One region of the Rosistilla oblonga genome, then DNA from elsewhere that is predicted to be linked to it. Evidence: riboswitches for the same ligand, from Rfam matches in the RefSeq annotation. Region 1 holds a riboswitch; each other region holds the start of a gene.
The links. Region 1 has a riboswitch for cobalamin ahead of CA51_RS22670 (DUF1559 family PulG-like putative transporter). Riboswitches for the same ligand answer to the same signal wherever they lie in the genome.
Positions count from the first base shown of each region.

Region 2: it holds a riboswitch for cobalamin, as region 1 does, so the genes downstream of both, CA51_RS06260 (DUF1559 family PulG-like putative transporter) here and CA51_RS22670 (DUF1559 family PulG-like putative transporter) in region 1, are expected to answer to the same signal.
Region 3: it holds a riboswitch for cobalamin, as region 1 does, so the genes downstream of both, CA51_RS24330 (DUF1559 family PulG-like putative transporter) here and CA51_RS22670 (DUF1559 family PulG-like putative transporter) in region 1, are expected to answer to the same signal.

Region 1 is NZ_CP036292.1:6,439,942-6,443,213, reverse strand. It holds gene CA51_RS22675 (cobyric acid synthase) at 1-180, opposite strand, end outside; gene CA51_RS22670 (DUF1559 family PulG-like putative transporter) at 173-1,228, opposite strand; cobalamin riboswitch at 1,399-1,622, opposite strand; gene CA51_RS22665 (hypothetical protein) at 1,642-1,833, opposite strand; gene CA51_RS26430 (hypothetical protein) at 1,886-2,011, opposite strand; gene CA51_RS22660 (hypothetical protein) at 2,025-2,585, opposite strand; gene CA51_RS22655 (RES family NAD+ phosphorylase) at 2,671-2,880, opposite strand; gene CA51_RS22650 (hypothetical protein) at 3,194-3,272, shown strand, end outside.
Region 2 is NZ_CP036292.1:1,739,559-1,742,830, reverse strand. It holds gene CA51_RS06265 (UbiA family prenyltransferase) at 1-640, shown strand, start outside; cobalamin riboswitch at 884-1,111, shown strand; gene CA51_RS06260 (DUF1559 family PulG-like putative transporter) at 1,379-2,338, shown strand; gene CA51_RS06255 (DUF4465 domain-containing protein) at 2,435-3,272, shown strand, end outside.
Region 3 is NZ_CP036292.1:6,883,651-6,886,922, reverse strand. It holds gene CA51_RS24335 (hypothetical protein) at 1-215, opposite strand, end outside; gene CA51_RS24330 (DUF1559 family PulG-like putative transporter) at 276-1,163, opposite strand; cobalamin riboswitch at 1,352-1,569, opposite strand; gene CA51_RS24325 (DUF4870 domain-containing protein) at 1,766-2,119, shown strand; gene CA51_RS24320 (outer membrane protein assembly factor BamB family protein) at 2,134-3,272, opposite strand, start outside.

The sequences.
Region 1 (3,272 bases):
GATTTCGCCTCCGCCGCTGCAGACCGCTGCGTTGTTGGACATGTTCTGCGCTTTGAACGGTGCGACGCGTAAACCGCGTCGAGCGAAGCAACGGCAGATCGCAGCCGTCAACAGGCTCTTGCCCGCCGACGAACTGGTTCCCACGACCATCAACACTTTGGCTTGCGGCGGATCAGTCAATCGAAACGACCTCCCGCCCATTGCGGCTGACCAACGCAACAAGCTGCTCGATCGGGAGCGATTCGCTTATAAACCGCACCGCCCCATCGGACATCAGCACATTGGCTCCGCCGGGATGGAACGCATAGACCTCGTTGTCGTTGCTGCAATTCACGCTACACAGACCGGGACGAATCGCGGTGTTGCCATCGGGTTGGGATCCGTACACCAGAAACCCTTTGTTGTGGCTGGCCCAGACGCCACCGGTCGGCAGGGGCCGCGTCACGCTGGAGCTTCCGCTCCATGTTTTGGGAGTGGCACCGTCGGGTACCGCACGTCCGTTTTGGTACAGCACAGGCCGTCCGGCACATTCCACCAGCAAGACGGTGTTGGACAAGCCGTCAATGATTTCAGCCAATCGTACGGCGGTTGATTTGAGCACGCCGCAGTTGCTTGGATCGGAGAGTTGCTGCTGTGGTGGAAGCGTTGCACTCAGCTGCGATCCGACACCGCCGACGTTGGCGTAGTCGGTGGTGGCGCCGTAATAGGTGTCTCTCGCGGTGAGCGAATAGGTCGACGAACCGTTGGGATAATCGACAAGCACCGTCCACTCAAACCCAGTGCGATCGGGAGCCGATGGGCAGCGAAGCATTGGGACTTCCGTCGACACCGCTTCGAGATTCTCCGGGGCGTGCCAGTGATAGTCACTGTCGAAGGAACTGAAGAGTCCGTCTTGTTCGATGAACGGCAGGATCGACGTGAACCAGCTGCCCCGCTGCGTCGTCCACTCTGCACCCGGCCCCGGCGATGACGACTGGGACGGGAAGACTCGGAACGCCGATTCATAGTTGTGAAGCGAGAGGCCGATCTGTTTTAGATTGTTGCTGCATGACATCCGTCGTGCAGCTTCGCGAGCTGCTTGGACGGCGGGCAATAACAGGCCGACGAGGACCCCGATGATGCTGATCACGACCAAAAGTTCAACGAGCGTGAAACCGCGTTTTGAATTTTTGGCGAGGCTGGTTGGGGCAACTGCGTACGAAAACTCGTGTTTGATGGAATGGGACATAAGAGATTTGGGCGTCGTTGGCCACAACCGCACTCTTGCCATCGCGCTCGAAAGCGCAGCGGATGAGAGACGAGGATGGGCTGTACGCCAAATTGGTCACTGCAAGAAAATCATTCCGATCGAATGGGATGACATTCGATCGCGACAACCGCCTCAATCCGAGAAGGCACAGAATCATCTTGTGCGAGGTAGGTCTTCTGACTCACCACCGTTTCGATAGCTCCACGCCTTCTCACTCGCTAACCGAGCAATGGCCAAAAGAAGAAGCAATCGATGCAACCCGATTGAGGTTGCCAGCGGCACACAGCGGCCGGACCGTCCCGGAATTTCACCGGAGTTCCCTGTTCACGGGCAGTGCAACAACACTCCCGTCACCTCGAACGGCCCGAGTATTATCGATTGCATGGCTGTCGTCAATCGTCTTTTCTTATAAGCCATCCACCCCAGGTGGGAGGGTGAGTGTCGCCTTGGTTGGCGATCGCGACGCAATAACGATACAGCTTTTTGTTGTCGAACTGATCCTTGGCCTCTTTGAACTCCAGCCTTTGGTGTTCTGATCGGGACGACAGCCATGTATCAATCTGTTGTGGCGAGGTGATATTCATGCGGGAACCTCAGTGGGCTGATCCAGAAGGACATGGCATGAGCGGCAAGTCGCTAGCCCAACCAAAACTCGCGGCTAGCCCCTTGCGGCTCACGAGTTTCGCCCAACTTCCCACCGCTGGCGATCATTTGGTCGTTGCTGTCCTGCCCGAAAGCGGATTCTTTGGAGTCAGCGTTCATTGCAATCTTTTCATTATCCCGGCATACCTGTTTGCAACTCGAACACCATGTCCCAGAGTCGATCAATTTCGCCACGCTCGATGACCTCGACCGGTTTCAATCCATCGAAAGACTCGTTGGGAGTCTGGAACCATAGGCCAAGCGATTCGGGGTCAACCAAATCGCCTAACGCTTCCCAAAGCCGATAAACTTCGTTGTAAGGTCGTATCAACTTGTCGGCGTCAGCGTTGCCCGATTCTACTTTGGCAATCGTTCGCTCCGCCACGTTCACGATGCGCCCGAACATTTGCCGGGGCATTCCTAAACGATCGCGAAGTTCAAGCTTTTTCACTTGTCCAACTTGAAGTAGTCCTTGTCCCTTGAGGCCGCGTACTCCCGTGCTGACGATCACGTTTTTAGCACCGGAGCGATTTCCAGAAACAATCGTACCGTCGGTCGACACTGTTTTCAGCGACACCGTTCGCTTGCCCGTTTTGCTTGATCGTGCCTGGACTTTCCCCCCTCTCGCGGTCGCTCTTTTGGTTGGTCGGTTCTTTGCCGTCTTTGCTCTTGGCGTACGCTTTTCGGTTGTCATGCTCGAATCCTCCTGTTGTATTCTATCGGACGCAAGCAGATCGGCAAGCATTATTTCCTGCATTTGTGCATGCTTGAATGCGTCTTCACGTCGGCAGTTGGTCGCTGCCGAGAATGTCGATCTTGCTGGTGTTGGAGAGATTCTGGGGAAAGATGACAATGTTCTTGCCGTCGATCTTTCGCGCAGAGGCAACAATTAGGGCCTCGAATTTTGCGATGCAGGAACCTCGACCAATGGCTTGAGTCCAGGACTCCTCGCCCACTCTTTGCAAGGCTCTCCAGTCTTCCTGGATCAACGTCTTCTAGTCGAATCCTAACGTTTTCCGGATCTTGGAGTGGGTTAGGTCAAGCGTTTTGCTTAGCTCGACTTTTGCCGCCGCAGTAACCCGCGGCGTAATCGCCGGCACACGCTGGCGTGGCGTTCTCCTGTGAAACCGGACGCTAACGCGTGCCGGCTGATACCTCAAATTGAAACACTGAATTGCCCAGGGCCTGCGATCATTCGCTCTTGCCGTTGGGAGCTGCGGGCCGATAATAGATGATGTATGCGAAGCCTTTTAATTTCATGTTCCATTTCGGCTGCGCTTTTCCTCTGCTCGCTTTCTTACGATGCCGCGTCAAGCATCTCCTCGCGATCTTAAACCTGTAGGGGCTCAGCCCTCGGGGAATCGCTGCGCCGCCGGGCCGG
Region 2 (3,272 bases), 2.6 Mb from region 1:
AAAGGACAGCTGGCTGTTTGGCGGACGGCCCGACGCGGCGATGCGGCGTCGTCTGCCATGGATCATCGCCGCGGTGCAGGTCCCGTTTCTGATCGCGTTTGTGATCATCGGCGGTTGGTGGATGCTGCTCTGGTTCGCCGCGGTGCTACTGACCAACGCGACCTACAACACGCTCGGATTTAAACGCCTGCCGGTCTTGGATCTGATGAATCAGATCGGCTACCTATTGATCTTTCTGCTGGGCAGTTGGCTCTGTGGCGTGCCTCAGTTGAATGCGGCGACGATGGTCTTCAGCGCGTTGTTTGCGATGCAGAGTCATCTGTTTGGCCAGTTGATGGATATCGAAGAGGACCGCATCGCCGAGCGTCATAACACCGCGATCACGCTCGGCGCGGTCCCGTCGAAGTGGTTGTTGGTCGGGATCATGCTGGTCGAGGTCGCGATCTCGTGGACCTACTTCCAATCGCCGATCGTCGCGGGATTCATGTTCGCCGGCGCGATCTTCTTCAGCCTCGATGCACTCGCCGGCCCCAAACAATACCCGCCCCTGTTCACCAAGCTCTTTTTCGTCGCCTGGAACCTAATCGTGATCGCCACGATGCACTTCGTCTGGCGCTATGGCGTCTTCTTAGTCGATTGATCCAGCACAACGAACGCCCCCAGAATCGATCGAACCACGCTCCAATTGCTCCTTCCGTTAATCGACGGCATACCAAAATTTGCATTGTTTGGCGAAGCGTGTGGTTTCGAAATCTGAAACGAAACCGCCAAACGGCAGCGACGCAGATTGGCATCCCACACATCCCCAAACGGCGGAATCCCGCCGAAGGCTTGGCCGTCGCTTCAGCCAAAAGTGGCGGTTGACGCTGGAAATCGCGGTACTATCATGTGACTCGTTCGTGGTGACTTGCGGTGCTTCTGCACTGCGAGCGAACAGGGAACTCCGGTGAAAAACCGGGACGGTCCAGCCGCTGTGAACTGCTTCGAGTGCCAACGCATTCGATTCGATGCTCCTTCTACCGAAGTGCCATTGCTTGGAATTCCAGGCGAGAAGGCTGTGAGTATTCGAAAGGCAGTGAGTCAGAAGACCTACCACGCGTAAGACGATTGAGTGCCTTCTTGGATTGAGGCGGTCGTTGCAATGTGTTCTGTCCCCCAATTGCTAGTGAAACACGGCGTATTTGTCGTTCACTCTGCATGGTGTCGACACAACACATTGTTTAATTTCATCGGTTGTCGATACGTTCTTGCCCCCTTTGTCGCTGCGCGCTCACACTTTCTGAAAATCGAAATCGGTTCTCAGAAGACAGGGAAGCTGCGCGCCGAGGTCTCGTGGCGAAGCGTGTTTCGACGCAGTAGCGAAGGGATCGGGACAGAGATGCCAAGCGCCAAGCAGCGACGGATCGCATCGCCCTGCACTAAGCAGTGCCGGTTGGATTGCCAAGCGATTTGCAGCGGATGCGGCCGCACGAAAGATGAAATCACCGGTTGGTCAGCTGCCTCGCCGGCGGAGCAACTGGAAATCGTTCGGCTCGCGAAATTGCGACAGCCAACATGCCAAGCCGCTGGGTTCACTTTGATCGAATTATTGGTCGTGATTGCGATCATCGGGATCTTGGTCGCCCTGCTGTTGCCGGCCGTTCAAGCGGCTCGCGAAGCCGCTCTCAAGATGAGCTGTAAGAACAACTTGCGTCAGCAGGGAATCGCGCTGCACAACTACCACGACGTGCATCAGACGCTGCCAACCGGATGTATCGAGTGGCGGTCGTGGGGCGCACCGCCAACGCAGCGGCAGTTCGCTTGGTCGGCGATGCTGTTGCCTTTCTTGGAGCAACAAAACGTCCATGCCCAAATCGATTGGTCGCTGCCGTATGACGCCCCTGAAAATCTGCCCGCCGCGTCGACGCGGCTGAGCGTTTACGAATGCCCCACTGCGATCGAGCGTCCCGCGACGCGGGGCAGGTCCGATTACGGCGGCATCTACGGCGAACGAATCGTCGATCGCGATCCGGAAGATGGCCTCTTCTTGTACGAGCGGTCGGTGCGGTTTCGCGACATCCGCGATGGGCTCACGCAAACGCTCGCAGTTGCCGAAGACGTCGGCGGCCCGGACAGCGAATGGATCAATGGCCGCAACGTCTTTGTGCAGGCCTACGGAATCAACGATCCCGACGCCTGGATCGGCGACAACGAGATCCGCAGTCTGCACACCGGAGGGGCAACGGTGCTGTTTGCCGATGGCCGAACGATCTTGATGGCCGAAACGATCGACAAACAGCTGCTTGGAAAACTGATCACTCGCGGCAAGGGCGAAGTGGTTGACTCCAGCGCCTACTGATTTTTAACCCTCGATGGAATGCTTGGCTGCCGACTTGCGACGCAGCTCACGATTCCATCGACCACTGAATTCCACAACTCTGACGAAACCACAACAATGAAAATTCAACTGTTTGCTTTGATGATCTCGCTCGCCGCGGCGACGCCTTCGCTTGCCGACATGGTGATCGATTTCGATGAACTGTCCGGATACACCGACACCACTGCCGACGGTAGCTATTTGAACGGCTACGGTTATGGAGCCGCTACCGGCAGCTGGTCTTCCCGCGGCGTCACCTTTGGGACAAACCAATGGGGACCGGGGTGGAGTTATTCCAACGTCAACAACACAACCACCGCGGGCTACACCAATCAGTTTGCGGCTTACCCGGGGACCGATGTCAGTGGAAATGGCAACTATGTGATCGGAACCGGCTTTTCCCCAAACGCCGCTTACTTCAACCTGTCGGCCAATCTGCAAGCGAAATCGATCGCCGTCGCCAATACGACCTATGCCGGAATCTCGATGCGTGATGGCGACGGTGATGGCGGTTTTGCCAAGAAGTTCGGTGGATCCACGGGAAGCGACCCCGATTACTTCCGCGTCACCTTCACCGGCTTTGAACAAGCCGATGTCGGCGGAGCGAGTACCGGAAGCGTCGAGTTCTATTTGAGCGATTTCCGATTTAGCGACGACTCGTTGGACTACATTGTCGAGGACTGGCAGACCGTCGATCTGACGGGACTGGGCGACGCGCGTTCGATCGGGATAACACTGGACGGCAGCGACGTCGGCACCTGGGGACTCAACACGCCCGCTTACGTAGCGATTGACAATCTTGCCGTCACCGCAGCCGTTCCCGAACCGGGAAGCATGGCGATGCTGTCGGTTGCCCTGGTCGCCGGCGGAATCGCTCGGCGACGTCGCAACAAACGACAGCAGAAAAATCAAACCA
Region 3 (3,272 bases), 440 kb from region 1:
CAATAGAGTGCCGGTTGCAGCGTCCGTTTGCCAGTGACCGGGTGGATGGCGGGAGTCTGCGTGGCGGTGTCGGCGACAACCGCTTGCATCGTGTCGATGTCGACGTAGACCGATTGAGTGACCTCGGCGACCGGCGGTGCGGTCTCGCCGCAGCCGTTTACGGTCAGGAGCAACAGGCAAGCGGCAGCTTGGCGGATTTTTACTTTGGCGGACATCGATCGAACTTCCGGGGAAGGCGTTGGGGGCGAATAGGAACTCAGCGGGCTGACGTGTGCCTACTCGCGATCGTACAGTTCGTCTTGCAACGCAGGATCGTCCAAGTGTCCGTCGCTGACATAGCCCAGCTTTTTCTCGTCGATCAGTGCAGCTTGTTCGGATGACATGTAGTTGGTGCCAGGGACATCGATCTTGAAATGTCGCTGCCGCGATTCGACGTGTCCGTCCAGGAAGGCAACGTTCGCTGCGCCGTGATGGCGGAAGTGAACGTTGGGGAAGTTGTGGCTGGGAGGGTCCAACAACCAGTTCTCTTCAAAGCTGTAAGCTGGCGGCGAGAAGGAGACAAGTTTGACTTGGGCGCTGTCGGCAAAAGCGACTGTTGCACTCATCGAACGGACCTCGGCAAAACGGCGGACCATCGGTTCGGGATTGGGGACCGCGGCGTAAGTTGGCGGCAACCAATCGACCCCCGAGGACCGCGAGAGGTTGTAGCCGTTGAATCCAAAGCCCGACGCGGGGAAACCGTATTTCACAGTGTCCATCTGGCCGGGGCCAAAGTCGGGGCATTGGAACGATGTGTAACTTGTCTCGATGAACGGGGCCAAAGGGCCTTGGGTGTAATCGAGTTGTTGGTTCGGATCGGGTTGGTCGTAGTCGACGGTTCCGAACCAGAACTGTGCCTTGCCCTGAGCTCCCGAGTAGGTCGCCAAGTAATTGATCCGCGCTTGATCTTCGACGACGTACGGAATCATCGTCTCGCGGTAGGTGTCGGCATAATTATGCAGCGCCAATGCGATCTGTTTCAGCCGGTTCTTGCACTGCATGCGGCGAGCTGCTTCACGGGCTTGTTGCACGGCGGGTAACAGCAATCCAACTAAGATGCCGATGATTGCGATCACGACCAGCAGTTCGACCAGCGTGAAGCCGGCGCGGCGCGTGTTGTTCATTTTCATGGATGGAAAGATCTTTCGAGCCGACTGCCACGGTGGCTCTACGGTTCGCAGTTCCTACCGGCACAGAGCATGAGCGAAGATCGAGATCTTTCGTCGCTCGCACGATTGCCGGCCAGTGCCGTTGCAGCGCGAGCGGTCTGAAAAATCACGTCCGCTCCCTGTTCCCCGAGGGTACGACGCTATTGTGCGATGACAGCTGGGCAGGTCTTCTGGCTCCCGGTTCAGCCTCGGCTTATGCCTTCCCGCAACCGCGATCTTCATGATCGCATCGGTCACAGTGGCAGTGAGTTAAGCCTCGTCCCCGGTTACAGCGGCGGGACCGCAACGGATTTGCACCGTTTTCCCTATTCTCCGAGCGGACCACAAGTCGACGCTCGGCACCCATGTCGCGGTCGATTCTAACACCGGTCGTGTGTCCGTCAATCGCTGATTTATCTGGCTCGCGGCCGCGGAAGCTATTGGTAGTTGGCGAGCCCCCCGATTCCTGCGATCATCCAAGATTGCCGCTGCCGTGGCGAATTGTCATTATAAGAACCACACTGTGCGGCGGGATTGTCGGGTGTTTGGGTGACGGAATCAGACGGAGGAATCGCAGCATGAATGCAAATACTATCGCCATGGCATGTCATTTATGTGGCCTGTTGGGCTACCTGGCCAATGGTCTGGGCAGCATCTTTGGGCCGTTGGTCGTGTGGATCCTGAAGAAGGATGAGATGCCGTTTGTCGACGCGCATGGCAAGGAGGCGTTGAACTTCAACATCTCGGTGATGCTGTATGGGATCGCGCTGGTCGCCGCCACCTTTCTGACCTTTGGTTTTGGGATCTTTTTGACAGCTCCGTTGGGCCTGGGGCTGGTCGTCTTCCACGTCTACTTCGCAATCCGAGCCGCCTTGGCTGCGAACGAGGGAGAGATGTATCGCTATCCCTTCACGCTGCGACTGTTGAAGTAACCGCCGCGCCGCCGCTATTTTTCGATCCGGTACAGGTGCGACTGCGTGCGGATGATCAAGCTGTTGCCGATCACCGCGGGCGATGCGCAGATCGTCTCGGGCAGCTTGTTGTTGGCCAGCAGTTTGAATTTTTCGCTCGCTTCGAACACGGGGCAGTCGCCATCTTTGTTGAAGCCGTAGATGCGACCTTCGGCGTACAGCGGCGAGGCCCAGAAGTCGCCGCCTATGCGATGTTTCCAGATTTGGTCGCCCGTCTTGGCGTCCAAGCAGATCGCGATCCCGTCGTCGGTGATCGCAAACATCAGGTCGTCGACGATGATCTGCGATCCGCGTTTGGGCATTCCACGCCCCTTGCCCCAGACGATGTGGGAGTCGGTGACGTCGCCGGTGCCGCCGGGGCGGACGGCGATCAAACCCAGATCGTGTGCGCCGCCGGTGATGTAGACCAAACCGTTGGCGAACAGCGGACGTGGGGCCGCGTTCATTCCGCCGTGATAAACCTTCCACAGCTCTTTGCCGGTTTCGGGATCGTACGCGATCGTGGCGACAGCGCCGGGGCTGATCATTTCCGATCGACCTTCGTGTTGGATGATCTTTGCCGTGCTGTACGCCTTCTTGTGATCGCCGTTGTCGGTTCCGTATTCGATGTTTCGGTCGACCCGCCACGCCGTCTCGCCGGTCTGTTTATCGAACGCGATCACAAATTGGTTGTCGTATCCGTCGTAGGCGACGATCAATAGGTTGCCATGCACGATCGGCGACGATCCGGGGGCACGCCAGTGGTTGCAGATCAGATCGCGTCGCTCCCAGATCTTGGCACCTTTGGTCGTGTCGACACACGCGGTTCCGTAGCTGCCAAAGTGAACGTACAACCGGCCCGCTTCGACGACCGGGGTTGGCGAGGCGTAGCTGTTTTGCGGATGGCAGTATCGCGGTTCGGCATTTTCGAACAGCGGCACATCGTGCACGACTTTGCCACTGTTGAAATCGACGCAGACCGCCGACATCTGCTTGCCATCTTCGGATGCCGTCGTCATCCAGATCTGGTCGTCCCAAACGACGGGCGAGGACCATCCCTTGCCGTGAATGGGCGTCTTCCAGACGACGTTTTCGGTATCGCTCCAGGTGACCGGCAGCCCTGTCGCCCCGGTTT